4 regions of the Pantoea sp. C1E2 genome follow, and region 1 is predicted to be linked to each of the others. Evidence: predicted binding sites of a transcription regulator. Region 1 holds the regulator's gene; each other region holds the start of a gene.

The links. Region 1 encodes CRP, which controls carbon source genes, mostly activating them, when cyclic AMP is high. Its sites were predicted from a motif close to ATGTGANNNNNNTCACAT; they were not measured.
Region 2: a site for CRP is predicted at 3,648-3,665, ahead of ACXI0A_RS05240 (CdaR family transcriptional regulator). Genes of this name have one in related genera too.
Region 3: a site for CRP is predicted at 5,358-5,375, ahead of mlc (sugar metabolism global transcriptional regulator Mlc). Genes of this name have one in related genera too.
Region 4: a site for CRP is predicted at 2,457-2,474, ahead of ACXI0A_RS10995 (6-phosphofructokinase). Genes of this name have one in related genera too.

What each region holds. Positions count from the first base shown of each region.
Region 1 is NZ_JBSZHT010000002.1:4,176,506-4,184,578, reverse strand. It holds gene ACXI0A_RS19975 (aminodeoxychorismate synthase component II) at 1-218, shown strand, start outside; gene argD (bifunctional acetylornithine/succinyldiaminopimelate transaminase) at 306-1,526, shown strand; gene ACXI0A_RS19965 (YccS/YhfK family putative transporter) at 1,527-3,602, opposite strand; gene crp (cAMP-activated global transcriptional regulator CRP) at 3,661-4,293, opposite strand; gene ACXI0A_RS19955 (OsmC family protein) at 4,597-5,001, shown strand; gene ACXI0A_RS19950 (phosphoribulokinase) at 5,045-5,914, opposite strand; gene ACXI0A_RS19945 (YheU family protein) at 5,976-6,194, opposite strand; gene ACXI0A_RS19940 (hydrolase) at 6,197-7,213, opposite strand; gene ACXI0A_RS19935 (LysE family translocator) at 7,274-7,876, shown strand; gene ACXI0A_RS19930 (substrate-binding domain-containing protein) at 7,878-8,073, opposite strand, start outside.
Region 2 is NZ_JBSZHT010000002.1:1,101,333-1,109,405, forward strand. It holds gene mtnN (5'-methylthioadenosine/S-adenosylhomocysteine nucleosidase) at 1-354, opposite strand, end outside; gene dgt (dGTPase) at 453-1,946, shown strand; gene degP (serine endoprotease DegP) at 2,083-3,528, shown strand; gene ACXI0A_RS05240 (CdaR family transcriptional regulator) at 3,762-4,919, shown strand; gene ACXI0A_RS05245 (alginate lyase family protein) at 4,945-6,216, shown strand; gene ACXI0A_RS05250 (GntR family transcriptional regulator) at 6,225-6,929, opposite strand; gene ACXI0A_RS05255 (DUF3461 family protein) at 7,071-7,463, opposite strand; gene dapD (2,3,4,5-tetrahydropyridine-2,6-dicarboxylate N-succinyltransferase) at 7,758-8,073, opposite strand, start outside.
Region 3 is NZ_JBSZHT010000002.1:2,470,102-2,478,174, reverse strand. It holds gene ACXI0A_RS11955 (TetR family transcriptional regulator) at 1-518, opposite strand, end outside; gene bhsA (multiple stress resistance protein BhsA) at 811-1,068, shown strand; gene ACXI0A_RS11945 (sugar transporter) at 1,131-2,315, opposite strand; gene ACXI0A_RS11940 (hypothetical protein) at 2,656-2,913, opposite strand; gene ACXI0A_RS11935 (MFS transporter) at 3,081-4,337, opposite strand; gene ACXI0A_RS11930 (LysR substrate-binding domain-containing protein) at 4,432-5,328, shown strand; gene mlc (sugar metabolism global transcriptional regulator Mlc) at 5,464-6,681, shown strand; gene bioD (dethiobiotin synthase) at 6,787-7,488, shown strand; gene ACXI0A_RS11915 (solute carrier family 23 protein) at 7,668-8,073, shown strand, end outside.
Region 4 is NZ_JBSZHT010000002.1:2,252,681-2,260,753, reverse strand. It holds gene ACXI0A_RS11005 (PTS sugar transporter subunit IIC) at 1-1,024, opposite strand, end outside; gene ACXI0A_RS11000 (PTS sugar transporter subunit IIB) at 1,017-1,331, opposite strand; gene ACXI0A_RS10995 (6-phosphofructokinase) at 1,342-2,322, opposite strand; gene dld (D-lactate dehydrogenase) at 2,758-4,452, shown strand; gene ACXI0A_RS10985 (YceI family protein) at 4,554-5,138, opposite strand; gene pqqF (pyrroloquinoline quinone biosynthesis protein PqqF) at 5,275-7,599, opposite strand; gene pqqE (pyrroloquinoline quinone biosynthesis protein PqqE) at 7,599-8,073, opposite strand, start outside.

The sequences.
Region 1 (8,073 bases):
ATCCGCTCACCGTCACGCGCTATCATTCACTGATTGTGGCGCGCGATACGCTGCCCGCAGAATTCGAAGTGACAGCCTGGAGCCTGCGTGATGGCGAGCCCGATGAGATCATGGGCTTCCGCCACCGCACTTTGCCGCTGGAAGGGGTGCAGTTCCATCCTGAGAGTATCCTCAGCGAGCAGGGCCATCAGCTATTGGCTAATTTCCTCAACGCGTAACTTATGTTTGCCTTCGTGTGATTTTTTATGCATATTTTGTGATTATAATTTCACTTCAGCTCAATAAATAACCCAATGAGGTCGGCAATGGCAGCGGAAAAACTAGCGGTAACCCGGGAAACGTTCGATAACGTGATTTTGCCTGTTTATGCACCAGCGCAGTTCGTGCCGGTTAAAGGCAAGGGCAGCCGAGTCTGGGATCAGCAGGGCAGAGAGTATATCGACTTCTCCGGCGGCATCGCGGTGACTGCTTTGGGCCATTGCCATCCGGCGCTGGTGGAAACGCTGAAAACGCAGGGCGAAACCTTGTGGCATACCAGCAACGTGTTCACCAATGAACCGGCGCTGCGTCTGGCTAGTAAACTGATTGCCGCGACCTTTGCCGATCGCGTGTTCTTTGGTAACTCCGGCGCGGAAGCCAACGAAGCTGCTTTCAAGCTGGCACGCTATTACGCCTGCAAAAAACACAGCCCGTTTAAAAGCAAAATCATTGCCTTCCACAATGCGTTCCACGGACGTACCTTGTTTACCGTTTCCGTCGGCGGCCAGCCGAAATACTCCGATGGCTTTGGTCCCAAACCGGCGGATATCGTGCATGTGCCGTTTAACGATCTGGATGCGGTGAAAGCGGTGATTGATGATCATACCTGCGCCATTGTCGTCGAGCCGATTCAGGGCGAAGGTGGCGTGGTGGCGGCGACGCAGGAATTTATGCAGGGCCTGCGTGCACTGTGTGATGAGCACAACGCGCTGCTGGTGCTGGATGAAGTGCAGAGCGGCATGGGTCGTAGCGGTAAGCTGTTCAGCTACGAACATTACGGCATCAAGCCAGACATCATCACCACCGCGAAAGCGCTGGGCGGCGGATTCCCGGTGAGCGCGATGCTGACCACCAATGAAATCGCTTCAGTGATGGCGCCCGGCGTGCACGGCACCACCTACGGCGGCAATCCGCTGGCCTGTGCGATTGCCGAAACCGCACTGGACATCATCAACACCCCTGAAGTGCTGGGTGGTGTGGAAGCCCGTCGTCAGCAGTTCGTTGAAGCGCTGCAGGCGATCGACAGCAAATACGATCTGTTCAGTGAGATTCGGGGCAAAGGTTTGCTGATTGGGGCAGCGCTGAAACCGCAGCACGCCAGCAAGGCGCGCGACATTCTCAACGCATCAGCCGCAGAAGGATTGATGATCCTGACCGCCGGCACCGATGTGATTCGTTTCGTGCCGTCATTGGTGATCGAACCGACCGATATCGAAGAAGGCATGGCGCGTTTCGCCAAAGCCATTGAGAAAGTGCTGGCTGCCTGATTAGCTTTTCGGGCGCAGTACTTTGAGCCAGCTGCCATGATGTGGCCGCTGGCTCCACGCCATTGAAGAGATGGTGTGCATGACGTTCAGATGTTGCAGAATCCGCTTCACATGCTGTTCCACAATCGTCACCGGCCCCTCATTCAGATTCTCCGGCGCTTCCAGAATATTGCTGTCATTGCCTGGTCCGTCATAGGCTAGTCGCTGCTGACAGCGCTGCAGCGCAATTTCACAGGATTGCAGATAACGCTCCGCCAGTTTGGGCGTCAGCATGGTGTGCTCACGCGCCAGAATCGTCATTGCGTTGAGATGCTCAACGATAAACTGACTGTGCGTCACCCACATGCGCATATCTTTCAGGTACTGCGCATTAAAGCCCGGCTCGCTGGATGCCTGATTCAGGGAGTTAAACAGCGCATTGTGCGCCTGATTAACCTTCATGCGTTGATACGCCAGCTTTTCGGGGGATTGCTCCGGCCCCAGCAGCATTCTTAGCGCTTCCTGATAGGCATCCAGTGCATCATGTGCGTTGCTGCGCAGCAAGCCACTCTGCCACTGCGGCCATAGCCAAATCATGCCGGCAAAGGCGATCAGGCAGCCCATCAGTGTGTCCATCATGCGCGGTAACAGGAACTGCGCGCCGTTCAGCGACAGCAGCTGCAGCGAATACACTGCCGTCACGGTAAAGCCAATCATCGACCAGCCGTAATACTTGCGCGTCACCAGATAGCTGGCGAGGGTGATGGCCAGCATAAACAGCAAGGTGATCGATTCGGGCACCGCCAGCTGCAGCGAACCGGCCGCGATCAGCAATCCGGCAAAGGTGCCCAACGCACGGTGCTGAATGCGTACCCGTGTGGCGCTGTAGCCATTCTGGCTGACGAACATAATGGTCATCAGAATCCAGTAGGGCTTGGGAATATTGAAGAACAGCGCCAGCGCACTGCCAAACATCAGCATCACCGAGATACGCGCGGCGGTGCGCAATGCGGCGGATTTCAGCGACAGATAGCTGCGCAGCGCCGGAAACAGCGGCAAACGGCGCTGGCGATCGGCCATCAGGTCACGGGTGTACAACGGCTTCTGGGTGCGCAGCACGCGAGCGATACGGCTGAAGTGGTAATAGCAGAAGTTACCCACCGGATTATCGGGGTTTTGACGCGCAATCTTCTCCAGCGCACCGAGCTGCTTCTCCATGTGAAAACGATCGGGCAACTGATGATAGAGAATGGCATCGGCCAGCAGACGCAGGCGCGCAGAGATAGTTTTCGCATTCCAGCGGATCACCGCTTCGGCGTGACTCTGTTCCACCAGCTTCTGCACCTCTTCCGGCTGGTGCAGGCTCACCGAGATGTGTTCCTGCAAATCCAGCGCCACCTGGAACGCGCGCGTCAGGCGTTTGTGGCTGTTATCACGACTGGCCGACAGCATATGCATTTGCTGATAACAGGTGGTGATCAGATCAACGGCTTTTTGCTGGCGTGCCAGCAGCGGTGGTAATGCCTTTTCCGGATCGGTGAGCTGCGTCAGCAGGGTATATTTGGCATCGCAGTAATCCGCCAATTCCCGATACAGCAGGCTAAGGGTTTCACGCATCGGCTGCTCTTTCCACAGCCAGAACCAGAACCAGTTAAACAGGCCGTACCATAGCGTGCCACCGATATACAGTAGCGGCGGCACCCACATGGGCATGCGTCCAACCAGGCTGAGGCTAAAGATGGCGGCAATCAGTGTGGCGGGCAGCAAGCGACCGTGCAGTGGGCTGATTTCGCCGGTCACGCCTATCAGCAGCGGCAGCACGAATAGGATCAGCGGTAAAGGAATCGCGTCACTGGTGAGAAATTGGATCAAAAAGCTGGCGGTGGCAAACAGGGAGCCGCCGACAATCAGGCGTTTGAAGAAGCGTTTATGCGGGGTATCGAGACCCGCCATGTTGCAGCAGGCAGGCACTAAGGAGAACAGCAGGCCTTTTTGCAGATCGCCAAACAGCCAGCCAAGAGCCACAGGCAGGCACAGCACCAGCGTTTGCCGCAGTGCGTAGTTGACCTCAGGATGATAGATGATTCGGCGCCACATCAGCTCATCGCAAACAAAAACGGCGCGATGTTGCCATCACGCCGTGGGTGATAAGAAATTAGCGGGTGCCGTAGACGACGATGGTTTTACCGTGTGCGGAGATCAGGTTCTGATCTTCCAGCATTTTCAGGATACGACCCACGGTTTCGCGTGAGCAACCCACGATTTGACCAATCTCCTGACGGGTGATTTTGATTTGCATCCCGTCCGGGTGAGTCATCGCATCTGGTTGTTTAGCCAGATTAAGCAGCGTTTGCGCGATACGGCCCGTCACATCGAGGAAGGCAAGGTTGCCCACTTTTTCGGAGGTGACTTGCAGACGACGCGCCATTTGCGACGAGAGTCGCATTAAAATATCCGGGTTTACCTGAATCAGCTGACGGAATTTTTTGTAGGAAATTTCAGCCACTTCGCAGGCACTTTTCGCACGTACCCAGGCACTACGTTCCTGACCTTCTTCAAACAGGCCGAGTTCGCCGATGAAATCTCCCTGATTGAGGTAGGAGAGGATCATCTCTTTGCCTTCTTCATCTTTGATCAGTACCGCGACGGAACCTTTCACGATGTAGTACAGCGTTTCCGCTTTCTCACCCTGATGGATGAGTGTGCTTTTGGACGGATATTTGTGAATATGGCAATGGGACAGGAACCATTCGAGTGTAGGGTCTGTTTGCGGTTTGCCGAGAACCATTCGCTATTATCCTCTGTTGTAATCGTGCCCAAAATACAGGGGGCAGTTTTCCCTGTCAGGCGGTGTAATCGTAGAGCGCTTCCAGTAAAGGAAAATTATTTCCGGGTGATTCTTAAGCTACGCTTTTGATTCTTCCCGCCTTCGTCTGTTATGACGAAAATATTTTCAGCACTGTTTGTAGCACAGCTTTTGCAAGCTGTCTTCTGTTGTCTCGCTTCAGCAAAGGGCAGATGTGTCTGGATTGCTGTTTATCAAGTGAAAGCGTACTCTGGCGGCAAAACCGCCACTTCAGGAGAAAGAATAATGCAGGCACGAGTGAAATGGGTGGAAGGGCTGACCTTTCTCGGAGAATCCTCATCAGGCCATCAGGTATTAATGGACGGTAACTCGGGCGACAAAGCGCCGAGCCCGATGGAGATGGTTTTGATGGCAGCTGGCGGCTGTAGCGCGATTGACGTGGTGTCGATCCTGCAAAAGGGTCGAAATGACGTGGCTGACTGCGAGGTGAAACTCACCTCCGAGCGCCGTGAAGAAGCGCCACGTATTTTCACGCAAATCAACCTGCATTTTATCGTTAGCGGCAAGGCGCTAAGCGATAAAGCGGTCGCGCGGGCTGTCGATCTGTCGGCGGAGAAGTATTGCTCGGTGGCGATCATGCTCGGCAATAGTGTGAAAATGACGCACAGTTACGAAGTGATTGAGCGATAGCATCAGCGGGCGGCCAAACGGCCGCCGCTACAGAATTTCTGGATTATTCAATCCGTTTACCTTCAATCAGCCGCTGCACCAGTGGCGTCATGATTAACTCCATCGCCAGACCCATTTTACCGCCCGGCACCACCAACGTGTTCATATGTGAAATGAACGAGCCCTGGATCATCGCCAGCAGATAAGGGTAAGCAATGCCTTCCAGTCCACGGAAGTGAATCACCACAAAACTTTCATCGAGCGAAGGGATTTCACGTGCGGCAAACGGGTTGGAGGTGTCAACGGTCGGCACGCGCTGGAAGTTGATATGGGTGCGTGAGAACTGCGGCGTGATGAAGTTGATGTAATCCTCCATCGAACGCACCACCGAATCCATCACCGCTTCGCGCGAATGGCCTCGCTCGCCGGTGTCGCGCACCAGCTTTTGAATCCACTCCAGGTTGACGATCGGCACCACACCGACCAACAGATCGACATGCTCCGCCACGTTCTGCTGCTGCGTGACGACGCCGCCATGCAGTCCTTCATAGAACAACACATCGGTGTTTTCCGGCAACGGCTGCCAGGGCGTGAAGGTGCCGGGCACCTGATTCCAGGGCACAGCTTCATCATAGGTGTGCAGATATTTGCGCGATTCACCTAACCCGGTTTGTCCGTAATGCTTGAAGGTGTGTTCTAACAGACCGAAGTCGTTGGCTTCCGGGCCGAAATAGCTGATATGGCGGCCCAGATCGCGCGCTTTACGGATCGCCATGTCCATTTCGGGACGGGTATAGCGATGGAAGCTGTCACCTTCCAGCTCCGCAGCGTGCAAATCCAGCTGCTGAAATATTTTACGGAAGGCAACGCTGGTGGTGGTAGTACCGGCACCGCTTGAACCGGTCACGGCAATGATTGGATGCCTGGCTGACATAACAGAACTCCCTGTGAGGTCGGGCGATGAGCATTGTTACCACGAATTATCGTGCGGTGCATTAACCGCGAAATTCGCCTTTCGGCATAATGTTGACGGATTCATGCAGTTCCGACCACACCAGAACGACGTCCCCGCGTTCCAGCTGGCGGCGCACGTCGGCCACTTTCTGTTCCAGGCTGCGCTCCTGCTCACCGTAGTCGGTGCCTTCGCGCAGCACGAAGGTTTCAATCAGGTTTTCAAGCGTTGCGACTTCAAGTTCTTGCCAGGGAATAATCACGATCACACATCCAGATAAGTTGAGAGCCAGTCAGGCACACGTTGTTCCAGCCACATTTTTGGCTTCATTAACGTACCGCCGACAAAGCCAACGTGACCGCCTTTTTGCGTCAGCTGATATTCAATCGAAGGCGACAGTTGCTCCGGCTGCGGGATCACCGCATCAGTCATAAAGGGATCGTCTTTAGCATGGATGATCAGCAACGGTTTGCGCACGCCCGTGAGCAAGGGCATGGCGCTGGCACGTTGATAATAGTCGTTGGCATCCAGAAAACCGTGCGCGCGGGCGGTAATCGCATCATCAAACTCACGAATACGGCGGAATGCCCGCAGCTGGCTCAGTTCAACGGGCAACGTGCCGGGCCAGGCCAACAGTTTGCGCGTGGCATTCTGTTTCAGCTTGGTCAGCAAATAGTGCTGATAGAAACGAGAGAAGCCGGCATCGAGCTTTTCGCTGCAGGGTTCGAGCGCAAAGGGAGCCGAAATCGCGACGGCTGCATCCACAGGCACATCATTTCCCTGCATGCCCAATAAATAGGCCAGCATATTGCCACCGAGTGAAACGCCCACTGCTGCAGTAGGCACCGTGCCCCATTCGCGCTGTAGCCAGTGCAGGAAATAAGTCGCGTCTTCGGTTTCACCGGAATGATAGATGCGCTCCAGGCGATTCGGCTCGCCGCTGCAGCCACGAAAGTGCATCACCACCGCCAGCCATCCACGTGCCTGGCACGCTTGCATCAGGCCATGAGCATATGGGCTACGGAAGCTGCCTTCCAGGCCATGGAACATCACCATACGCGGCTTGTGGCGTGCCTGTGCCGGGTCTTCGCTCCACGCGAGATCGACAAAATCGCCGTCCGGCAGGTCAAGTCGCTGCCAGTGCGGGCGCAAGGTTACGCGCCGACGCAGTATGCGCGGCAGCAGTGTTTGCAGATGCGCGTTACTGAATCCGCGCAGCGGTGTAAATCGCTCGCCGTTCAGGCGATCAAAATAGCTTGGGTAAAGGCTTGTCTGATGCATAACTCGCTGATAGCTTCGATGGGTTGTCCGCTTTACTGGGTGAGGAGCACCCGAATATACATGGAACTGAGTCTTTTTTTATCAATGTTAGGTTTTCTTTGGGTCGCTGCCATCACGCCAGGGCCCAATAATATGTTACTTACCGCCTCAGGTGCTAATTTTGGCTTCCTGCGCACCATCCCGCTGCTCATTGGTATCATGATTGGTATGCAAGTCATGTTGCTGATGGTGGCATTTGGCATCGGCGGCTTGATCCTACTTTATCCTTCGCTGCATCTGGTGCTGAAGATTGCCGGTAGCCTCTACCTGCTGTGGCTGGCGTGGAAAATCGCCACCGCCGAGTACGAGAAGCTGGAAACCGAAGACGCGACGGTGAAACAGATGCCGTTCTGGCAGGGTGGCCTGTTACAGCTGATCAACCCGAAAGCCTGGTTGATGGCGTTGGGTGCGGTGGCCAGCTTTAGCCTTGCGGGTGACGCCTATCTGCATTCGGTGATTGCCATCAGTATCGGCATGGCGCTGGTCAACGTGGTCTCCGGTGTTATCTGGATGGGATTTGGTTCCATGATTGGCCGTTTTCTGCGCAGTCCGCGCGCGTGGAAAATCTTCAATCTGGCGATGGGTGCGCTGACGGCAGCCTGTGTACTGCTAATCTGGCGTTAAGTTAACTGGAGGCGCGTTCAACGCGCTTCCAGGGTAACACTTCACGCACCACTTCACTGTGCGGCTGGCGGATGCGGTTTAGTAACAGCTGAACACTGCGTGCGCCCAGCCGATTCATTGGTTGTTCGATGGTGGTCAGTGGCGGATTGAGGCTGCTGGTGAAAGGAATGCCATCGAATCCTACTACCGCCAAATCC
Region 2 (8,073 bases), 3.1 Mb from region 1:
GGCTGCCGGGCAACCGGCCATCTGGCCAGGTTCGTAACCAAATGCGGTGACGTCGGCGTCGTGATAACGCACTTCATCGGAGACCACAATATCGCCCACTTTCAGTGAAGCGGCCAGGCCACCCGCTGAACCGGTGTTGATCACTAGATCGGGTTTGCACAGCTCCAGCAACAGGGTCGTGCCGAGCGCCGCCGCGGTTTTACCGATGCCTGATTTCAGCAGAGCAACCTCAACACCGTTCAGCGTGCCGGTATAAATTTCACAACCAGCCAGCGTCAGCGTCTGACGGTTTTCAATTTTGTCACGCAGCAGAGTGACTTCCTGCTCCATCGCGCCAATAATGCCTGCTTTCATAAAGAATCTCGCTGTAGTTATGGATGTAAAGCTTAAAAGTGAGGCATAGTCTACCATGGCTGGCAGAGGATGAATTCACCAAAAAATAAGGGGTAATGATGGCGCCGATCAATTTCAAAAATAAGATCAGTTTCACCCGACCTTATACCAGCCGCAAAGATCCCGAGGGTGAATACTATATTACGCGGCACTTTGAGAGTGACCGTGGCCGTATCATCAATTCTGCCGCGATCCGCCGTCTGCAACAAAAGACGCAGGTATTTCCACTGGAGCGTAATGCTGCGGTGCGTTCACGTCTGACCCACTCGCTGGAAGTGCAGCAAACCGGGCGCTACATCACCAAAGAGATCCTGCAAAACCTGAAAACGCAGGGCGGCGGGCTGGCGAATTATGGACTGGATGAATTTGAAGGCGCGTTTGAGAGCCTGATTGAAATGGCCTGCCTGCTGCATGATGTGGGCAATCCGCCGTTTGGTCACTTTGGTGAAGCCGCCATCAATGACTGGTTTGACGATAATCTGCCTCTTGAATTGGTGGACCCGCTGGTGGCGGGCGTGGCGGATGAACATCAGCGCGCGGATTTTGACCAGCTAAATGCAATGATTCGTCAGGATTTGTGCCACTTCGAAGGCAACGCGCAGGCAATTCGTCTGGTGCATACGCTGCTGCAACTCAATCTTAGCTACGCGCAGGTCGCCTGTATTTTAAAATACACCGCACCGGCATGGTGGCAGGGCGATAAGCCGGAAGAATTTAGCGTGCTGATGAAGAAGCCGGGCTTTTATTTGTCCGAGCGTGAGTATGTGGCTGACTTACGCGCAGCTACCGATATTAAAGAGCACCATCGCTATCCACTCACCTGGATTATGGAAGCTGCTGACGATATCTCATACTGTATTGCCGATTTAGATGACGCCGTCGAAAAAGATATTTTTGATGTTGAAACCTTATATAACGCTCTGCTCAAAGCCTGGGGTACGGTAAATAGTGGCGATGCGTTCAGTCGCACGGTGAGCGAGGCATGGAAAGAAGCGAATCAGAAAAAACGCCGCAGCCTGAGCGATCAATTTTTTATGTCGTTACGGGTTAACGTACAAAATGTGTTGGTCAGCCATGCCGTGCGCCGTTTTGTCGATAATCTCCCGGCTATTTTTGAAGGTGACTTTAATCATGCACTGCTGGAAGATGACGGCGATGAAGGCCGTTTGCTGAAATTATTTAAAACCGTGGCGCGTCAGCAGGTATTTAATCACCCGGAAGTTGAGCAGCTCGAATTACAAGGCTATCGGGTCATTAAAGGGCTGCTGGAAATCTATCAGTCATTGATGTTGCTGGATTATGAACAATTTACTACGCTGATGAACGACGACTTTCTGCCAAAATATCCGATTGAAACACGACTGTTTCATAAGCTTTCAGGAAAGCATCGAAAAGCTTATCAGCAGCAGATGCGAGCACTGATTGTCGAGCATAAATATCAACGCTTGTTGTGGGAGCGTTATTACCGTTCACGGTTGATTCAGGACTATATCAGCGGGATGACAGACAATTATGCATGGGATGAGTATCGTCGTTTGATGGCGGTGGAATAAGCTGAGTTTTGTAAAGATGAAGAATAAATTTTTACCTTTACCCAAAACTTCATTAGGAACTTCGCGCTAAAAACTTAATCTCATCATCACGACCACAGCAATGGTCTGGCCGTAAATCTTAGAGAGACACAGACAAATGAAAAAAAGCACATTAATGTTAAGTGCGCTGGCGCTTAGTCTGGGCATGGCATTAAGCCCTGTTAGTTTCGCGGCGGAAACCGCTTCCTCCTCGAACCAGCAGCTGCCTAGCCTGGCGCCCATGCTGGAAAAAGTGATGCCTTCCGTGGTGAGTATTAGTGTTGAAGGCAGCACCACGGTGAAAACCCCGCGCATGCCGCAGCAATTCCAGCAATTCTTTGGTGATAACTCGCCATTCTGCCAGGACGGATCGCCATTCCAAAGCTCGCCAATGTGCCAGAGCGGCGGTGACGGCAGCCAGGGCGGTGACAATAGCGGAGCCAACACCCAACAGCAAAAATTCCGTGCGCTCGGTTCGGGCGTGGTGATCAATGCTGATAAAGGTTATGTCGTCACTAACAACCATGTGGTGGATAACGCCACCAAAATTCAGGTGCAGCTGAGCGATGGCCGTCGTTACGATGCTAAAGTGATTGGCAAAGATCCTCAGTCTGATATCGCCCTGATTCAACTGCAGGACGCGAAAAACCTGACGGCGATTAAGATCGCTGACTCCGATGACTTACGCGTCGGTGATTACACGGTCGCGATCGGTAACCCTTACGGACTCGGCGAAACGGTGACCTCCGGTATCGTTTCTGCACTGGGACGTAGCGGCCTCAACGTCGAGAATTACGAGAACTTTATCCAGACCGATGCCGCGATCAACCGCGGTAACTCCGGTGGTGCGCTGGTTAATCTGAACGGTGAGCTCATCGGGATTAATACCGCGATTCTGGCGCCGGATGGCGGCAACATCGGTATCGGCTTTGCTATCCCAAGTGCGATGGTGAAAAACCTGACGGCGCAGATGATTGAGTACGGCCAGGTGAAACGCGGCGAGCTGGGGATTATGGGTACCGAGTTGAATTCCGAACTGGCGAAAGCGATGAAAGTCGATGCCCAGCGCGGTGCCTTTGTCAGCCAGGTTCTGCCTAATTCGGCAGCGGCCAAAGCGGGCGTGAAAGCCGGTGATGTCGTGGTATCGATGAATGGTAAAGCGCTAACCAGTTTTGCTGCGCTGCGAGCTGAAGTCGGCTCACTGCCGGTCGGCACCAAACTGCAGTTGGGTCTGTTGCGTGACGGTAAACCAGTGACTATCACAGTTGAACTGCAGCAGAGTTCGCAGGAAAAAGTGCAGTCCGCCACCATCTACACCGGTATTGAAGGTGCTGACCTGAGCAATATCGACAGCAACGGCCAGAAAGGCGTGCGCGTGGATAATGTGAAGGCAGGCAGTGCAGCGGCGCGAATTGGTCTGAAGAAAGGTGACGTGATTATGGGCGTTAACCAGCAGGCGATTGCCAACCTCGGTGAACTGCGCAAAATCCTCGATACCAAACCGTCCGTGCTGGCCTTGAACGTGCAGCGTGGCGACAGCAGCCTTTATCTGCTGATGCAATAAATCTTAGACGATTCAACGCAGGCGAGCTTCGGCTCGCCTTTTTTGTTTTTATGCAGCACGACTCGCTAGCATCAGCACCACTTTAACGTGGTCCATATTGTGCAGATGTCAGTTTCGCAATGTGACGCCTACCGCAATTCCCGCATTCTCTATCCGGCTATGTGCAGTTGCACAATGTCAGGCGTGCGTGGGATGCGTATTCTGTCAATTCTTCCCTTTCTCTGGAGTGATTGATGGCCACCTATCATCTCGATGCGCGACTGGCTCAGGATATTGTTGCCCGCACCATGCAAATTATTGACAGTAATGTCAACGTGATGGATGCACGCGGCCGCATTATTGGCAGCGGCGATCGTGAGCGTATTGGCGAATTGCACGAAGGTGCGTTGCTGGTGTTATCGCAGGGGAGGGTGGTGAACATTGATGAAGCCGTGGCGAAACATCTGCATGGTGTGCGGCCCGGCATCAATTTGCCCTTACGCATTGATGGCGACATTGTCGGGGTGATCGGTTTGACCGGGCAACCGACGGCACTGCGCCACTACGGTGAACTGGTGTGTATGACCGCCGAAATGATGCTGGAACAGGCGCGGCTGTTACACATGCTGGCGCAAGACAGTCGTTTGCGCGAGGAACTGGTACTGAACCTGATCCGTAGCGATACGCTTTCACCTGCGCTGAGCGAGTGGGCGCAGCGCCTGGGCATCGATCTCAATCAGCCGCGCGTGGTGGCGGTGGTGGAGGTGGACAGCGGTCAGCTTGGCGTTGACAGCGCCATGTCGGAATTGCAGCAGTTGCAAACACTGCTGACGACGCCGGATCGTGACAACCTGATTGCCATCGTCTCACTCACCGAAATGGTGGTGTTGAAACCGGCGCTTAACGCCCACGGCCGTTACGATCAAGACGATCACCGCCGTCGCGTGGATCAGTTATTACAGCGTATGAAAGAGAGTGGCCAGGTGCGGATGCGCATCGCGCTGGGTAATTTCTTTACTGGTCCCGGCAGCATTGCGCGTTCCTACCGCACGGCGCGCACCACGATGATGGTGGGTAAACAGCGCATGCCGGAGCAGCGCAGCTTCTTCTATCAGGATTTGGTGCTGCCGGTGCTACTGGATAGCCTGCGCGGTGGCTGGCAAGCCAATGAACTGGCGCGTCCGTTGGCAAAACTCAAAGCCAATGATAATAATGGATTACTGCGCCGTACGCTGGTGGCGTGGTTCAGTCATAACGTCCAACCGAGCGCCACGGCACGCGCGCTGTTTATCCATCGTAATACGCTCGAATATCGCCTTAACCGCATCTCTGAGCTAACCGGATTAAACCTCGGGAATTTTGACGATCGACTGCTGCTGTATGTGGCATTGCAACTGGATGAACAGAGCTGACCCGCATCGTGGTCTGGAGAGAAAGATGCCCCGATTGAAAGTGCCTCTGGTCTGGCTGCTGGCCGGTTGGCTTGTGACCGCAACCTGCCAGGCTCAAGCCGTTTCGCTGGCCTTTATATCCGGCGAGGAGCTGCAACTTACGCGAGCCGAACTGCAGAATCATCAGGCTGCGCCGCAGACGGAACAGGCGTGGCAACAACTCAAACAGGCGGCCGATCGCGCGCTTAAACAGCCAAACCCCAGCGTGACGCAGAAAGGGATGTTACCTCCCAGCGGTTCCCGCCATGATTATCTCAGCCTGAGCGCCTACTGGTGGCCGGATCCCGCTAAGCCGAATGGCTTGCCTTGGGTGCGCCGCGATGGCGAGGTCAACCCGGCGAGTAAAAACGACCAAAGCGATGGTGTGCGTCTGGCCCGTTTCACTGCGGATGTGCAGGTTTTGGCACTTGCCTGGTACTTTTCCGGCGACACCCGTTATGCAGCGAAAGCCCAATCGATGATTCGCAGCTGGTTTATCGATCCAGCTACCCGCATGAATCCCAACCTTAATTTTGCTCAGGGCGTGCCGGGTAAGGCACAGGGCCGACATACTGGCGTGCTGGATGGGCGTTACTTTGCCACGCGCGTGGTGGATGCACTGCAGCTACTGCAAGATTCGCCCGGCTGGCACCAACAGGATCAGGTTGCATTACACGCATGGTTTAGCGATTACCTTGACTGGCTACTGCACAGTAAGCTGGCACAAGGCGAGCGTGATGCACCTAATAATCATGGCAGCTGGTATGCCGCACAGGTGGCGGGCATTGCGTGGTATTTGCATCAACCTCAGGTGATTAAGCAGATGGTGATATTAGCTCAGGATAAAATAGCCGGGCAAATTCGTGCGGACGGAACGCAGCCAATGGAACTGGCACGCACACGCTCGTTCCATTACAGCTATTTCAATTTGCAGGCACTGACAAACGTCGCGCAACTGGCGCAGCGCAGTGGAACCGGCGATCTCTGGCATTATCATCAGCAGAGCGGTTCATTGTTGAGTGCGCTGGATTATATGGCTCCTTTTAGCGATGACAGCAAAATCTGGCCATGGAAAAACCGCGATCGTGTCAGTCTGCGCTTGATTCCACTGCTCTCGCTTGCGGATAGCAGCCTGAATAGCGACCGCTACCAGCGATGGATCCACCGCGCGATTGAAATGCATTCGGCGGCCAATATCAGCGCAGCAGAAGCGCGAGGTGCGGAAAGAGAAGCACTGCGTGATATTTGGTTGTTATCGCGGCCACCCACGCATCTGTGATGGTCAGATTACATTCGAGGCTGTGTGCTGTTGAGCATTAAACCCATCGACGCCCTGTGTGCAGCATCGGCATCGCCAATCATGATCGCTTCGTAAATCTTGCGGTGTTCATCCAGAAAAATATCCTGCGCGCTGGAGGGCCAGGTGAAGAAGCACTTAAAGATGGTTTCAAGCAGATTACCAAACGGGATGTAAAAACAGTTGTCCGTGGAGTGAAAGATCAGACGATGAAAGGCGCTATCCACCTCCAGCCAGCGAGCAAGATCGAAGGAGCTTGCGGCGCAAACGGCGATCATTTCGCGGAATAACACTGAAAGTTCAGTGCGTTGTGACTGTGTAGCGTGTAACGCAGCCAGCCTGGCGGCCTGCGGTTCAATGGCCTCACGAAATGCCAGAAACTGTTGATACATCTCTGCTGTTGATTCGATGCCCTTCATCCATTCCAGCAGTTGCACATCAAGCAGATTCCAGTACGTGCGGTCACGTACATGCGTGCCGAGTTTGGGGCGCGATTCCAATAATCCTTTCGAAGATAATAGTTTGAGTGCTTCACGCACGGCAGTTCGGCTGACGCCAAAGTGGCTGCACAGCTCGACTTCGCTGGGCAGAACATCACCGGCCTTAAGCGTTCCAGATAGAATTTTTTGCGCGAGGTCACCGGCGATATGAACATCCAGACCGCGCTGTCCTGAGGTGATGGCTGCAAATTGCATGGTTTTTGTTTTACCGGAAGTCAGACATAACCCGATACTAGCCAGGGATTATGAATACAGGTAGGTGAAACAGTCCCAGATAAAACTGAAATAAGGCAAAAAAAAGGCCAGCGTAAGCTGGCCCTGGGAACGCGGGGGAAATTAACGACCGTTGCGGGTCAGTTGATCCAGATCGGATTCAATTTCAGCGATCTTATTCGATACCACGTTTTCCAGATGACGCAGATCCGCGAGGATTTTGCGTTTCAAATCGACTTCAACCTGATCGCGCTGGCAAATCTGATCCAGTTCGTCGATCACGTAACGCAGGTTCGGGCTGATTTCCTGTACTTCTTTATAGCCCTGGCTGGTGTGATCGGCCACGACGGTTTTGCGCTGACGCGGGTATTTGAACTTCACGCTTTTCGCGAAAAATTCACCTTTGTCTTTGCGGAAGTAGATTTTCAGGATGTCGTTGCTGGCTTCCTGACGCAGGCTGTAACGGTCGATGTCTTCAGGAGAGCTGATACCTAAGCTTTTCAGGTTGTCGTACATAGCGTTTATATTCCATCTAAGAGTGGGTGAGCGCGCAGGACTATCATCATCATTCGGGATGCAGCAGAAACGCAGCAACCGGAACGCTTACGGCATACTTAATCAACTGTAGACACAAAAACCGGGATGAACAGTGCGCGACCGGAGTTAACTGGCGCGGATTATGAACTGTTTGAAAAATAAACGCACCAGTTAATTCGCGGCGCGAAGCAGGTAGTTGGGGCGAGAGTGTAAAGAAATGATTACGGGCCTGAATACAGGCCCGTCGGCAGGGTTATCGGACTAAATCAGGGTTTAGTCGATGGTACGCAGCAGTTCGTTAATACCGGTTTTAGCCAGAGTTTTGGCGTCCACTTTCTTCACGATCACGGCACAGTACAGGCTGTAGCTACCATCTTTAGACGGCAGGTTGCCTGATACCACCACGGAACCTGCTGGAACGCGGCCGTAATGCACTTCGCCGGTTTCACGATCGTAGATTTTGGTGCTCTGACCGATGTAAACACCCATGGAGATCACTGAACCTTCTTCAACGATTACGCCTTCAACGATCTCGGAACGTGCGCCGATGAAGCAGTTGTCTTCGATGATGGTTGGGTTCGCCTGCAGT
Region 3 (8,073 bases), 1.7 Mb from region 1:
TAGCTGGCCAGCGTGCTGCTGTTGGCGCACTGCGGTAATTCACCGCGCTGCTGTCGGGCATCCAAAAACTGTTTCAAGGCGTTTTCCTGCGCATGATGTTGCTTAGCCAGCATCTGCGCGATCTCGTCGGAGCCAGAAGAGAGCGCACTGGACGTGCAGATAAAGAAACAGCCAGCAGGTTTATCGCACTCGGTAAAACAGGCTGCGGTGGCACGAAAATAGGCTTCAATTGCGGCTTTCACATCGAGTGTTTCGTCGTTGAGTACCTGGTTACGCTGTGCGCTAAAGGTATCGATGTAGCGCTGCATTGCTGCACGGAACAGACCTTCCTTATTCTCAAATTCAGCATAAAGCGTCGGCGCTTTTGCACCGGTTGCGTCCACCAAATCCGACAGCGATGTGCCTTCATAACCGTGGGCCCAAAACAGCATCAATGCTTTATCCAGCGCATCGTTGCGGTCAAACACTTTAGGACGGCCACGCGTTTTGCGATTAAGCGTGTCGGTAGTTTGCGTCATACGCACCTCACTGCATGAAGAACATGTGATTAAATTACCGATCGCTAACTAAATATGCAAGCGCAGCCGGAGTTCAGCCTCATTTGCTTTGCCCGTTTGTGCTTTACCGCTGTCGCAACACTCAAATCGATAAGTGAAAAAGGGCGCTAAAGCCCATAATCACGCCACTTCTTAATAAAATAACGACCGTTAATAAAATGATTGACGAGATGCCCGGTTTGGCGCTAGCATTTAATTAACGGTTGTTAACTAAATTCAACCCACCCCTTTCATCTGCATAAGAGAGACGATCATGAAAAGCATCAAAATGGTATTAGCCACTGTCGCACTGTCATCCATCGCGTTTGGTAGCATGGCTGCCGAATTGGTCAATCAGGCACCATTGAACCAGCAGCAAATCGGTGTGGTAAGTGCATCAGGTAGCACTAACCTGACTTCACTGGAGAACCAGCTATCGGAGAAGGCGAGTGCTGCCGGAGCAAAGTCGTTCCGCATCACTTCGACCTCTGGCAACAACAAGCTAAATGGCACAGCGGTAATTTATAACTAATTACCAAAGCGCATCGAATGGCGCAGGGGCGCACTGAAGTGTGCCCCTGGTCGTGAAGCAGATTATCCGTTTGAACGGAGTTGCGGATACCGACGGAAAATAGTGATACACCAGAACAACGCAGCCAGACCAATCAATCCACCCACGTTACCCACATCCGACATTTTCATGTGTTCGCTGACCTGATTGCCCAACAGGGCACCCGCGCCAATCCCGATATTATAAATTCCTGAGAACAATGACATCGCCACATCGGTAGCATCGGGCGCCAGTGACAGCACGCGAACCTGCATCGCCAGCCCAATCATCATCATTGCCATGCCCCAGAAAATACACAGCAGCGAAATAGCAGCAGGACGCACGGCGGCAAACAGCAAAAGGCCCATACTCAACGTGATGATGCTAATCGCCGCCAGTAACATCGCAGAAGGGAATTTGTTGCCCAACGTACTGAACAGCACGCTGCCAATAATCCCGGCGGAACCGAACAGCAACAGTAGCAACGTCGTGAAATTCTCATCCGCGTTAGCCACCACCTGCATAAAAGGTTCGATGTAGCTGTAAGCGGTGTAGTGCGCGGTGACCACCAGCGTGACCAGAATGTACATCGCCACCAGCGCCGGACGGCGGAACAGCATCGGCACGCTGCTCAGTGAGCCGGTGTGTTCACTCGGCAGGCGCGGCAATATCCGCACTAACAAAATCAATAGCACCAACGCTGACAAACCGATCATGCCGAAAGTAGTACGCCAGCCGAGATATTGCCCAACGATACGACCAATCGGTACGCCCAGTACCATTGCCAGCGCCGTACCGGTTGCCAGCATGCTCAGCGCCTGGGTTTTCTTGCCCGCGGGCGCAACACGAATCGCCAGTGAAGCGGTGATCGACCAGAACACTGCGTGCGCCAGGGCGATACCGATGCGTGAAATCACCAGTGAGGTGAAATCCCATGCCACAGACGAGAGCACATGGCTGCCGATAAACAGAATGAACAGCACCGATAGCAGAAAACGTCGTTCGATATTACGCGTCAGCAGCATTAACGGCAGTGATAACAGCGCAACGACCCACGCATAAATGGTCAGCATAATGCCGACATCGGCGGTTTTCATGGCGTAACTCGCCGCAATATCCGACAGCAGGCCAACAGGCACAAATTCAGTGGTATTAAAAACAAAAGCGGCAATGGCCAACAGCACAACGCGTAGCCAGGCTGTTTTACGAGAGACGGTAGTAGATTGCATGGGGTTCAAATGATCTGACAGCGAGTGAGGGGGTGAAACGCACCCGGTTAAGTGACCTGCATCACAAATTGGGGCTATTGTGGAGCATTAATGAGCGGATTAAAACCTTCAGGACCGTTTTTATTACTGATTATTTTTTATCGCTAAACGCCGGGTTAATAGCCTGAGGTTATTATCAATTCTTGCTTTTTGTCTGAGGGGTGATAGCGAGAAAAAACAATCATGGCGTAGCGCTTTGAGATCCAGTGATGATTAAGTCGGCTGTTTCTATATTAGAACGATTTGACAGCCGTACTTAACAAAACCCCTTAAGCGCTAATCCATTGTCAGACCAGCATTATCAGAGTTGCACCATATGTTTTAGCGCCACGCTATGCTGAGTGGTCAGGCTTTTTTTTACCGCCACCGGGCAGCAATGTTCACACCCCATAGCACTGGAATAAAATTTACGCGCTTGTTGTATGGCGGCGGTGGGTGTGTAGAAAGTCCCGAGAAAGCGCCGTGCACTATCAGAAGGGATGAATGGGCAGCCTGTTGCATGTACCACATGGTTGTCGTTATAGCCTGCATGCTTATCGACGTAATAATAGAGTTGCATCTAACGTCCTCATTGCTGTGAAAAAAGAAAATCTAACTATTGTTGGAATAAAAAGGATTATAGCGACGAATTGTCGTTTTGTTTTAAGTGGGACTGATTGATCGCCCGATTCTGTGGGCTTTAGGGAGACGCGGGGCGCATCGGCCCCGTCGTTTAGATGAAAGGTATTACAGTTTTCGGCACTGTAAACGCCAGCCAACAACCAAGGCCAGCAACAGCAGCACACTGATGAACAGCGTTACGCCCGGCCAGCCATAGCTGTGCCAGAACACGCCGCCTAACGTACCCGCTACGCTGGAACCTACGTAATAGCTGAACAGATAGAGTGACGAGGCCTGGCCTTTGGCACGGCGTGCGCGTGGACCAATCCAGCCGCTGGCAACGGAGTGCGCGGCAAAAAAGCCCGCCGTAAACAGCATCATACCGGGCAGTATCAGCCAGAGAGAATTAAAGGCGGTGAGCAATAACCCAGCCAGCATAATGGCGGTAGCGCTAATCATCACCGGACCACGACCAAAGCGACTGGTCATCGCGCCCGCTTTGGGTGAGCTCCACGATCCGGTCAGATACACCACCGACAGCAGTCCCACTACCGCCTGGCTCAGCGACCAGGGTGCGCTTAACAAACGATAGCCGATGTAGTTAAACAGCGTCACAAACGCGCCCATCAGCAGAAAACCTTCAGCGAACAGGAAGGGTAATCCTTTATCACGCCAGTGCAGGCGGAAGTTGATGAATAAACTGCGCGGGCGCAACGAGGCGGGACGGAAATGACGTGACGCCGGTAAAATCTTCCAGAACATCAACGCGCCGGCCAGCGAGAAGCAACCTATCACCCCAACCGCCACACGCCAGGAGAAGAAATCGGTCAGCACGCCGGTGAGCAAGCGTCCGCTCATACCGCCAATGGAATTGCCGCTGATGTACAGACCCATCGAGAAGGCAATCACGCGGGGATGGATCTCCTCGCTTAAATAGGTCATACCGACCGCCGCCACGCCGCTGAGAGACAGACCAATCAACGCACGCATCATCAGAATGCCTTGCCAACTCGTCATGGTGGCGGAAATCAGCGTGCAAATGGCGGCAAGCATCAAAGCCGTCACCATCACGGATTTGCGCCCAATAGCATCGGATAGCGGACCGGTCACCAGCAAGCCCAGCGCCATCAATCCGGTTGAGAGTGATAATGAAATACTGCTTTCGGCGGGAGAGACGCCAAACTGCTGTGACAGCACGGGCAGAATCGGCTGCACACAATACAGCAGCGCGAAGGTGGCCAATCCAGCGGAAAATAATGCCAGCGTGACGCGCATAAACTGCGGCGATCCACGCTCAATCCACTCTGAGGGGGCTACGGTTGAAGCAGGCTTAGCGGACAACTCGTCTTCATGAATTGTCACTGCCTGGGAAGAGCGACTCACGGAATATCCTTAGATGAGAAACGGTCTGATAACTTTAGGAAAGTGAGATTAGGTTGTACAATATATTAATAATCTCAAATGAGACGTTTAAGATATGAATGTCGAGTTGCGCCATTTACGCTATTTCGTTGCCGTTGCCGAGGAACTGCATTTTGGTCGCGCAGCACAGCGATTGAATATTTCCCAACCGCCGCTCAGCCAGCAGATTCAGCAGCTGGAGCAAGAGATCGGCGCGCAGCTGTTTACCCGAACTAATCGCAGCGTGCAGATCACGGCTGCCGGTCAGCTGTTTTTACAGGATGCGCGCACCATTCTGCTGCAGGTTGAGCAAGCTGCCAGTCGGGCGGCTCGCGTACATAGCGGACAGGAAGGAGAGCTACGCATTGGCTTTACCTCTTCCGCTCCCTTCACCGGCCTGGTCTCCGATGCGCTGTATCAATTTCGTCAGCGTTGGCCGGAAGTGCACATCTCGATGCAGGAAAATAACACCCGCCAGCAGCTGGCACCGTTGCATGAAGGTCGGCTGGATTTGGGTGTGATGCGCAATACGCCATTGCCGAGCGATTTACAGCATCGGGTGCTGCTGCGCGAGCCGTTGTGTGCGCTGGTGCATTGGGCACATCCGCTGGCAGATGCTGAGTCGATCTCCATTCAGACACTGGCCAACGAGCCCTTCGTGTTTTTTGATCCGCAGGGTGGTACGGCGCTGTACGGTGAAACACTGGCGCTGCTGCACCGTTATCAAATCAAACCCTTTATTACGCAGGAAGTGGGTGAAGCGATGACGATACTCGGTCTGGTCGCAACCGGATTGGGTGTTTCCATTCTGCCAGCTTCATTTCGACGTGCGCGACTGGCCGATGTGGTGTGGATTCCCTTGCAGGAGCACGATGCCATTTCTGAAGTCTGGCTGGTCTGGTCAGCCACGCGTGAACCCAGTGCGCAAATGCACAATATGATGCAGTTGATGCTGCAGAATGCCGAAATTTGAATCACCCGGTGAATAATGGCCCGATCTTTATGTGCGATAAATCACATTTCTAATCAAATATTTGACGCTGCCTGCCAATCTGCATCACCATAGCTGCTGTTTATTTAGAAGCGCGAAAATATCCGGGAGCAGGGCGTGAATCTGGACAGTCAGCCTGGCCACATTGACCAAATAAAACAGACCAACGCAGGTGTGGTTTACCGACTGATTGACCTATACGGCCCGATTTCGCGTATTGAGCTTTCTAAACGTGCCCAGCTGGCACCCGCCAGTATCACCAAAATCGTGCGTGAAATGCTCGATGCGCATCTGGTGCAGGAAACCGAGTTTCAGGATCCAGGCAGCCGTGGTCGTCCGGCCATTGGCTTGATTCTCGACACCTTCGCCTGGCACTACCTGGCTATTCGCATTCAACCGGGCCAGATCACGCTGACGCTGCGCGATCTCAGTAGCCGGGCACTGCAGGAAGATCGTTTGCCCCTGCCTGCCAGCGCTGACCAACCATTGCTGCAAACGCTGCAGAATATGGTCAATGACTTCTTCGTCCGCCATCAGAATAAACTTGAACGTCTCACCGCGATTGCCATCACCTTGCCCGGTTTGATCAATGCGGCTTCCGGTGTGGTGCATCGCATGCCGGGGTACGACGTGCAGGAAATGCCTCTAGGTGAAACGCTCTCCACGCTCACGGGTTTACCGGTATTTGTTCAACATGACATCTCCGCCTGGACGCTGGCTGAAGCGCTGTTTGGTGCCTCGCGCGGTGCGCAGGATGTGATTCAAATTGTGATTGATGAAACGGTAGGCGCGGGCGTGATCAGCGGGGGACAGCTGTTGCATAAACGTGGCCGCGCGCTGGTTGAAATTGGCCATACGCAGATCGATCCTTATGGTCAGCAGTGTTACTGCGGCAATCATGGCTGTCTGGAAACCGTAGCCAGCACCGGAAGTTTATTGCAACTGGCGGCCCAGCGTTTATCTTCACAACCCGACAGTTTGCTGCATCGGGAACCCCTGACCATCGCCAGTTTATGCGCAGCCGCACAGCAGGGCGATCGGCTGGCGCGTGACGTGATTGCCGGTGTTGGCCATCACGTGGGTCGCATGTTGGCAATGATGGTGAATATCTTCAATCCACAACAAATCCTTATTGGTTCACCGCTTAATCAAGCCGCTGATGTGCTGTTTCCTGCCGTCAGCAGCACCATTCGTCAGCAGGCGTTACCCGCATACAGCAATGAGATTCAGCTCGCACCCACCAGCCTCAGCGATCCGGGTACTCACGGTGCCGCCGCGCTGATCAAAGACTCCCTTTACAGCGGCCATTTGCTGGTAAAACTGTTGCAAGGCTAATCACTGCTCGCCTTAAGTTTGCGCTAACGCAATCTGCCGTCAGAGACATTTCCTTAAACTGCCTTCTTCGCAGGTTACACATCGCTCTAACGAAGGAGGAATAAGGTGAAAACAATCTTTGTCACCGGTACCGACACCGCGGTGGGTAAAACCGTCGTGTCACGCGCGCTGCTGCAGTGTTTCGCCAAAGCGGGCCTCTGTGCAGCGGGCTTTAAACCTGTTGCCAAAAGTGCACAGCACACACCCGACGGGTTGCGTAATAAAGATGCTCTGCTGTTGCAGCAGGCATCGGGTCTTGAACTGCCGTACCAGGCGGTGAATCCCATCACGCTGGAAGAAGATGAAATCAGCACCAGCGCATCCGCGCGCATTGATTATTCATTGCTGAGCCGCAGCCTTGAGCAGTTACAAAGCCGCGCCGCGCGGGTGGTAGTGGAAGGAACCGGGGGTTGGCGCAGTCTGATGAATGATCTGCAACCGTTGTCCAGCTGGGTTCAACAGGAACAGCTGCCGGTTGTGCTGGTGGTGGGCATCAAAGAAGGTTGCATTAGTCATGCTTTACTGACCGCCGAGACTATCGCTCGTGATGGGTTGCCTTTAGTGGGATGGGTCGCCAACCGCATTAACCCAGGACTGGCTCATTACGCTGAAATCATTGATGTTCTGCGTGAAAAGCTGGGCGCACCGCTGTTGGGTGAGTTGCCTTATCTGCCGCGTGCCGAGCAGCGTGAGCTGAGTGGCTATCTGGATATTTCCCTGCTGGATGAGGCTTTGATGCACATTGACAGTGCACAGCCTGCGGCGTGATGAAACGAAGTGATGCAAACAGTCGGTGGCTGAATCTAAGGTTTCGGATTCAGCATCCGATTTTGCTCTGCTTAAATCAGCTTTTTATCATGAGGTTATAAATTTTTTCCTGAATGTGAGTGCCAATGGCGTGAATCATGCATCAGCCATGCTGATGAATATTCTGCCGGAGCATACACATGTCGCACTCCCCTAAAGGTTTATTGTATGGGCTTGAAGCCCGTATTGGCCCTGTTCCCGCCTTTTTCGCTGCGTTGCAGCACGTCCTTGCCAGCGTGGTGGGGATCATTACCCCGCCGCTGATTATTGGCTCAATCCTTGGATTGCAGGCTTACATTCCGTATCTGATTAGCATGTCTTTGCTGGTTTCGGGTTTAGGGACGTTTTTGCAGGCGCGCCGCTTTATGGGTGTTGGGGCGGGCATGATTTGCCTGCAAGGCACCAGCTTTGCTTTTCTCGGTGTCATCTTATCCGGTGGATTGATGGTGAAAGCGCAGGGCGGTTCACCGGAAGCGATCATGGCGATGATCATGGGATGCAACTTTGTGGCCGCGTTTATCCCGATGCTAATCAGCCGCTGTGTGG
Region 4 (8,073 bases), 1.9 Mb from region 1:
TCGCCAGACCAAACATTGGGAACACCAGCATGCCGACCACAGAACCCAGCGTTGTCGCCAGGAAGCCGACGATCACGGCATTCGGCGCGTAAGGGAACATCACCGGGCAGTCGAGTGCGGGCTTAGCATCCGGGACCAGGCGCATGGCGATACCGCGGAAGGCTGGCACCAGTTCGTTCAGCAGTAAACGCACGCCGCTGTACAACACGAACACGCCGGCAACAAACTGAATCGATTGCATGAAGGCATACATCAGGTAGTTCATGCCGTTGCTGTACTGACCAATAAATTCCGGACCTGCTGCCACGGCTGGGATCAGGTACATCGGCACCATTACCACTGCCATCGACAGATAGGTGTCCTGCAGGAACTTAAAGTTGTCCGGCAGTTTAAGGTCTTCCGTCGAGCGAGAACCTTTGCCCACCACTTTCGCCACTGCCGCCGTCAGCAGATAGCCGATGGTGCAGAAGTGTCCAAGTGCCACGTCGTCAGAATCCGTGATACGACGTACCACAGGTTGTGCCAGCGCAGGCATCACTACCGCCATAATGCCGCCGAAAATGCCACCGGTAAGGATCAAAGGTAAACCTGTCAGCCCCGCTTTATAGCCAATCACCGCACCGATGGTCGCCATCCACAGCAGCGCTTGCCCGGTGAGGAAGATGTATTTGAACGGCGTCAGACGCGCGATGATGATGTTGACGATAAAGATCACCAACAATGTCAGCGCCACTTCTGAGCCCAGCTCGCGGCTCGCTAACCCGGCAATGGCGGCAACGTCGGTGATATAACCCTTCATGCCAAAACCGTGGGTGAAGATGGTGTTCAGGAAGGTCAGCGTACCCACAATAATGTTGATACCCGCCATCATGATTAAGAAGCCCAACAGAGTTTTAAAGGTGCCTTCCACCACCTTACCTGCGGATTTTTTCTGCAGTAGCAGACCAATCAGGGCAATAAAGGCGATCAGAATCGATGCCTGCCCTAATAAGTCTTTTACCAGGAAGTCGATCACACTATTCATGGTTAGAAACCTTCAGATTACGTTCTTTCATAAACGCCACGATTTTTTCTTCAATTTCTGCCTTGTCGGTCAGCTTATTTAGAATAATCACCCGTTTGATTTGCTCGGGGCTGGCATCGGCATTCAGGACATCCGCAAAGGCTTTTTGGGTTAGAATCATGTCGGACTTAAAAGCATTGGCTTCTGAAATCGTGGTGTGATCAATATCCGCTTCAATTTCGAGTTTCTTTAATACGGATTTGGCGCTCATTTCAATAGCGAAACTTGAACCCAGACCACATCCACAGACACATAATATTTTCAGCATGGTGTTTTCCTCACAGAATATGCAGTTGTTTAGCGAGTTTGTAATGATGCCCTTCGGTATCAACCAGGCGTTTTTTCATGCTTATAAGATCAATCGGTATCGGTCGATTACTGCCATTAATAATCACCGCTTTGTTGCGCATCCCCGATTGAATGCAGCGCGCAACTTCACTGGCCATAATGGTGCCTTGATAAATCTCTTCACAGGTCGGGTCACCACTACGCAAGCCGTAACCGATGATAGTTTTACGAATACGTACACCAATCAGCGGTTCAATCTGTTTAATTAAGGTATCTATTGCTCCCTGAAAGCCCGGTGAATATTCACGCGTGTAACCTTCAGAGCAGAGAATCACTACGCTGTTCTGCGCGGCAAGGCGCTGTTTGATGCGGTCTGCCAGCTCCTGCGGCGGAATCTGACACTCTGGAATCAGTGCGAAGTCAGCATTCGATTTAATCGCCGATTGCAGCGTCAACTCGCCACAATAGCCACCGAGTAGTTCCACCATAAATACGCGACCGGTTAACGCGCGGCCGGTATTTCTTAATTTCGAGACTTCTTTTAATACCTGCTCACAGGCGGTGGAAAAACCAATGGTGTAGTCACTGCCGAAAACGTCATTATCAATGGTCATGCCCACGCCAAAGCAATTCACGCCAAATTCACTCAACGTATGCAGGAATTGTAATGAGCCATCACCCCCGGCCATGATTAATACATCGATACGCAGCACTTTGAGGTGTTTAGTGATAATTTCATATTCCGGACGAATTAATTTCCTTGTAGTTCTCCCTGACTGCATAACCGGAATAGAAGTGATGGCGTAATCCACCAAATCACGCTGCGATATTTCCTGATGACGATTTTCCAGTAATCCCGGAATGCCGCCATTAAATAACACCATATTCGCCTGCGTCATGCGTGATAATTGAAACACGAAGTTATTGATTCCGGTTACATCGCCACCGCTGATCACTATGCCAATTCTCATTGTCATCCATCCGTATGCTGTGCGTCTGACATCCATTCTTCCGGTGAACGACTTTTCTATTTGCAATGAAGATCACATTTTCACTATGAATTTATCTGCCCGGATCATTGACACCGTCCCTGAAACTTAATTTTATGTGATATATATCACATTGGATATTTAGAGCACTAATCTATAAAGTCATTAAAATCATTTAGTTAAATTTATTTTGCACTGTAAAATGCACAGGCCGTTTAATCGCTTCGCCAGCTTCATTTCTTTCGATCCGAATTGTGATTGCCCACGCATTTTTATAGGAACGCAGACGTTTCCCCACGAAAGATAAAGGGATAATGATTCAGTGCGTTATTTCTTGATCAGTGCCGATGAATGATTGACGTCACGTTTATCTGGCTGTCCAATATCGCAGCAAATAAATGACGAAGAAGAGAAATTATGACCAACTCGCAGGAGATGTTGCGTCAGCTCGCTGGCATAGTGGGCGACAAACAGGTATTGACCCACGCCGATGACAAAGCCAGGTACACCAAAGGATTTCGTGTGGGCCGAGGCGAAGCGTTGGCGGTGGTGCTGCCGCTAAGCGTGCAGCATCTGTGGCAAACACTAGAAGTCTGCGTGGCACAGGGTGCCATTATTTTGATGCAAGCCTCGAATACCGGCGTGACCGGCGGGTCAACCCCGGATGGCAATGATTACGATCGCGACGTGGTCATCATCAGCACTCGCCTGCTTAAGGGTGTACAGGTGATCGATCAGGCGCGCCAGGTGATCGCCTTCCCCGGCACTACACTGACCGAACTGGAACAGACGCTGCAACCGTTGGGACGCGAACCGCACTCGGTGATTGGTTCCAGCTGCATTGGCGCGTCAGTGGTTGGCGGTATCTGCAATAACTCTGGCGGTTCACTGATTCGCCGGGGCCCTGCATTTACCGAGAAATCACTGTTTGCCCGCATTCATGACGATGGTCGCCTGGAAATGGTGAATCATCTGGGTATCGATTTGGGTGAAACACCCGAAGCGATGCTTAAGAATTTGGTTGAGCAACAGTATCAGACCGGCGATCAACCCGACTGGCAGGGCAAAATCTGGGCCGAAGATTACGCCGATCGCCTGCGGGATGTCACCGCCGACTCCCCTTCACGCTTCAACGGCGATCTGCGTTACCTGCACGACAGTTCCGGCAGCGCAGGCAAGGTGGTGGTATTTGCGGTGCGTTTGCCCACTTTTGAAGCCAGCGCGGGCAGCGATACCTTCTATATTGGCACTCACGATGAAAGAGAGTTGGTAGCACTGCGCCGATTTCTCCTCACCGAAATGTCCGAACTGCCGTTGCAGGCCGAATACATTCATCGCAACGCGTTCGATTTAACCGTGCGCTACGCCAAACATATGTATCTGGCGATTCGTAAACTCGGCCCGCAGGCTATTCCTAAGATGATGGGAAATAAAGCGAAATGGGATGTGCGTGTCAGTCATCTCCCTTTCCTGCCGCGTAATTTTGTTGATCGGGCACTGCAATGTTTTAACCAGTTGACGCCGAGCTTTATCGCCCCGCGCATCATGGCCTACCGCGATGAGTATCAACACCATCTGATGATCAAGGTCGATGCGCAGCAGACCCGCGAGTTGCAGACGTTGTTGCAACGATTCTTTGCTGAGAAGAACGGCGGCTTTTTCCATTGCAACGCACGCGAAGCCGCGGATGCCTTCCTGGTGCGTTTTGGCGTGGGCGGGTGCACCATCTCTTATTGTGATGCGCTAGGTTACAACCCGAATGAGCGTCTGGTGGCGTTTGACGTGGCGTTGCGTCGCAATGACGATGACTGGCGAATCACCCTTCCGGAGCATCTGGCGGCACAGGTACAAGTCGACTCCTGCTGCGGACACTTTTTCTGTTATGTGAATCATCAGGATTATGTGCTGAAGGAAGGGGTGGATGCGAAGGCGTTTAAAGAGGCGGTGAAAGTCTATCTTGAACAGCGCGGTGCGAAATATCCGGCTGAGCATAATGTCGGACATCTCTATCAGGCGTCGTGTGAGCACGTGGCCCACTGGAAGCAGTTGGATCCGACCAATAGCTGCAATCCCGGCGTAGGAAAGACCAGCAAGAAGAAGTATTGGGCGTAAAGGCATAACCTAAAACCGTCTCATCTTCTCAGTGGTTACGCATCCTGCCCCCTTTCCAGAAACAGGATGCGCAACCTTACTTGTCTGGCATGCAGAACGAATTACTTTGCGTACGCCTCGGTGGAAAGGGTCAGCGTCACATCATCGCTTACGGCTGGTACATACTTATCCAGTTTGAAGTCCGAACGTTTGATCACGCCTGTAGCATCAAAACCAATCGCCTGCTTCTTCACCATCGGGTGCATGCCCTGCTGATTCAGTGTGGCGTGCAGCGTGATCGGTTTAGTAATGCCTTTCAGTGTCAGATTGCCTTCCACATCAAACTTGTTATCGCCCTTCGCCACCACTTTGGTGCTGTGGAAAACGGCTGAGGGATATTTGGCGGTATTAAAATATTCCGCGCCGAGAAACTCTTTGGTCAGCGCGGGCACATGTGAATCAATCTGTGAAACCGGCAATGTAACATCCACGCGCGACTGCTCTGGATGATCCTTATCAAATACCAGCGTACCTTTGCTGTTGGGGATGTCAGCCGTTGGATGGGAGAAACCGAAGTGCGTCCAGGTCACAATAACCGAGGTGTGCGCGGGATCGAGGTCATAATGCATAGCCGCAGCCTGTGAAACGGGTGCATACAAAGCAGCGGTTGCCAGCAACGGCAGGACCAGGCGTGTAACGTTTTTCACTCAGAGTTCCTTTTAGATCGGGAGAATCTATTGAGTGTCTCGGAATCCCGGGCCGAGGAATAGTGAAGAGATTTGCCCGTGACCTTCAAATATATTCAAAAATATCAGTGGGTAATAATTTACAGTGGTGAAAGTTTTACGGCTTTTCTACCGCGATGAGAATTCGCCAGCGGCGGCGTTCGCGCATTAATCGGGTATGAAGCTGCTGGATTAGGGGCAACGTCAGGGATGCAACCGCATCACGCGTGAGGTTCGGCAATCCTTGCTGTTGCCGCAGCCCCTGCAGTGCGGCTTCCGCATTATCGCTGGCATCGCACTGCTCGCGCAGCGTGGCTTGCCAGGCCGCTAGAGTTTGCGGCGAGATGGCGCCTAACTCTGCCAAGGTCTCATGTAAGAAGCGTTTGCAGTGTCCCAGCAGCGTTTGCCATGGAATCTGTGGCGACTGGAGTGCCAGCATCAGCCCATCGACATCCGCCACGCGCTGGTAGCGCGCCGACACCACATAGCCAATCTGCTGATCGACCCGCAGTCGCTGGAAAAAGCGTGGTTCCAGCAGCAACGACAGCGCGCGCAATGCGGCTAAATGCCTGTCATCAGCCAGCGGCAGCGGAATAAACAGCAGCAGTGCCTGATCGCCTCCGGTACAAGGAATCGGCTTAATACCTCGTTGCAAGCGCGGCGGCTGAACACAGTTTGCCAAATCGAGTGCGAAGTCGCTGAGTAAATGCGACACACGCTGATGTAAATGCGTGTGTTTGCCACACCATGCTGCCAGCCATTGAGCGTCAATGGTCGGGGCAATCAATTGATTCGGTAAGGCAGCGAGAAGCTGACGAATCACGATCGTTTGGGCAGGCGGCAGCGGTTTTGGCTGGGGTGTCAGGTTCAATGCCTCAAGTGCGTGATGCACGGCCAGCAAAGCTTGTGACTCACATGCAGGCAGATTCAGCACCAACTGCCAGATGCCCTGTCTTTGCTGCCAACTGCCACTGCCTCCTGCATGACGCAACTCCGCCAGCACTGGACGCAGTCGGGTTTGCCGTGCCTGCGCTTCGGCATCACTCAGCGTGTGGTAAAAGGCGGGTCGCAACAGCAAGGTTTCAACCTGCTGTCGGGGCGCGAAACGCGGCAGCGGCATCGCTATCGGCGATAACGGGGGCCATACGGCCGGTTGCGCAGTGGGATAGAAAAAGAGTGCAGGCGTTGGGAATGTGCTCGGGCTTTGCGGCAGCCCTTTTTTGCGCAGCAGCGTGAAACCTTGCGTCTGGACGCTTTCTGGCGAGTCCAGCTGCTGCTGTGTGAGCAAGCGTGAGCAAGGCACCTGCGCCAATGCGGCTATGAAAGCACTGAAACCCTGCGGCACATAATCGGCAGGCGCAAAGCCCAGCGCCCGGCCTCGCAACTGCTCCAGTGGCGATAAACAGGCAAAATCGTGCCGCGCCAGCTGCGCATAATGCTGCTGTTGCTCAGAGGAGCAAAGTTTGATGGCCTCTAAATGCTGCCAGAAGCAGTGTTCAATGTGATGAGCCTGCTCCGCACTGATTTTAGGCCCGCTGAAGCGCAGCGCTAACCAACCGTGCTGCGCATCCTGCCACAGCCATTGCCCCTGTAGCGTATCGCACAATCCAGCTTCTCTAAGCGCGTTCAGCAGGCTGCCCGGCGCTTCATCTTGCCAGAATACGCTGAGCAAGGTGACGTTGTCACGTAGCGTGTGTTCATCACCCGATAACATCAGCGTTAGCCAGAAGCTTTCATCACCTGATAGCTGCAACATCGCGTCGTCTGGAGGCAGTGTGGGTGTTGGGTTTGCGTGTTTGCTTTTAGCTGAACTGAGCGAAGAAAAACGCTGCGCGAGTTGCGCCAGCTCATCCAACGATTGCGGGCCCTGTAACCACAACTCCATGGCACTCGCGTGATAAAAGCGCTGATGGAAGTCGCGCAACGCAACCTGCAATAACGTGACGTTGTCACCAAAAGCCTGCTGATTACCAACGCGAAAACGTTGAAATGCCCCACCCAACACATCCACCAGGGCCGTTTCACAAAGCGTGTCGGCATGATGTTGCAGAAGTTGACATTCCGCATCGATCACCGCCACTTCCTGCTCAATAGACTGCTGGCTTAACAGCGGCGCGGCGATAACATCGCTCAACCGCTGCACACCTTCAGACAGGTTCGCCGCAGGGAGCTGGAAAAAAAAGGCGCTGTGGCTAAGTTGCGTGGTGGCGTTGACCTGCCCACCGCGCTGTTGCACCCACGGCATCAGGCGCTCGCTCTCTTTAAAACGCTCGCTACCGCAGAACAACAGATGTTCCAGCAAGTGCGCTAAACCCGGCCAGCGGTCGGGTTCGTCCAGACTGCCTGCCTGCACGCGGATCAACGCGGCAGCGTCGCGCGCCCCAGCTTGATGATGCAGGTGGCAACGCAGGCCATTGGCTAACACCAGCTGGCGCGAGGTCATCAGGTCACGCGCTGCTTGAAGATCAGCTCGGAGTTGGAGCGATTGCGGAACTGAAGCTGGGCGATTTTGATGTCGCTGCAGGTGGCTTCGCGCCGCGCTTCCAGGATTTTGCCGTGATGCGGTGACTTACTGCACACCGGGTCGGTATTATCCGCATTGCCGGTCAGCATATAGGCCTGGCAACGGCAGCCACCGAAGTCCTTCTCTTTCTCATCACAGGAGCGGCATGGCTCCGGCATCCAGTCATAACCACGATAGCGATTGAAACCAAACGAGTTATACCAGATGTCTTCCAGGCTGTGCTCAAGCACCGACGGGAATTCCACCGGCAACTGACGCGCACTGTGGCACGGTAACGCTGTGCCTTCCGGTGTCACACTCAGGAAGATCGAACCCCAACCGCCCATACAAGGCTTTGGCCGCTCTTCGTAATAATCCGGCGTGACGAACAGCAGATTAGTGAGATTGCCGGTT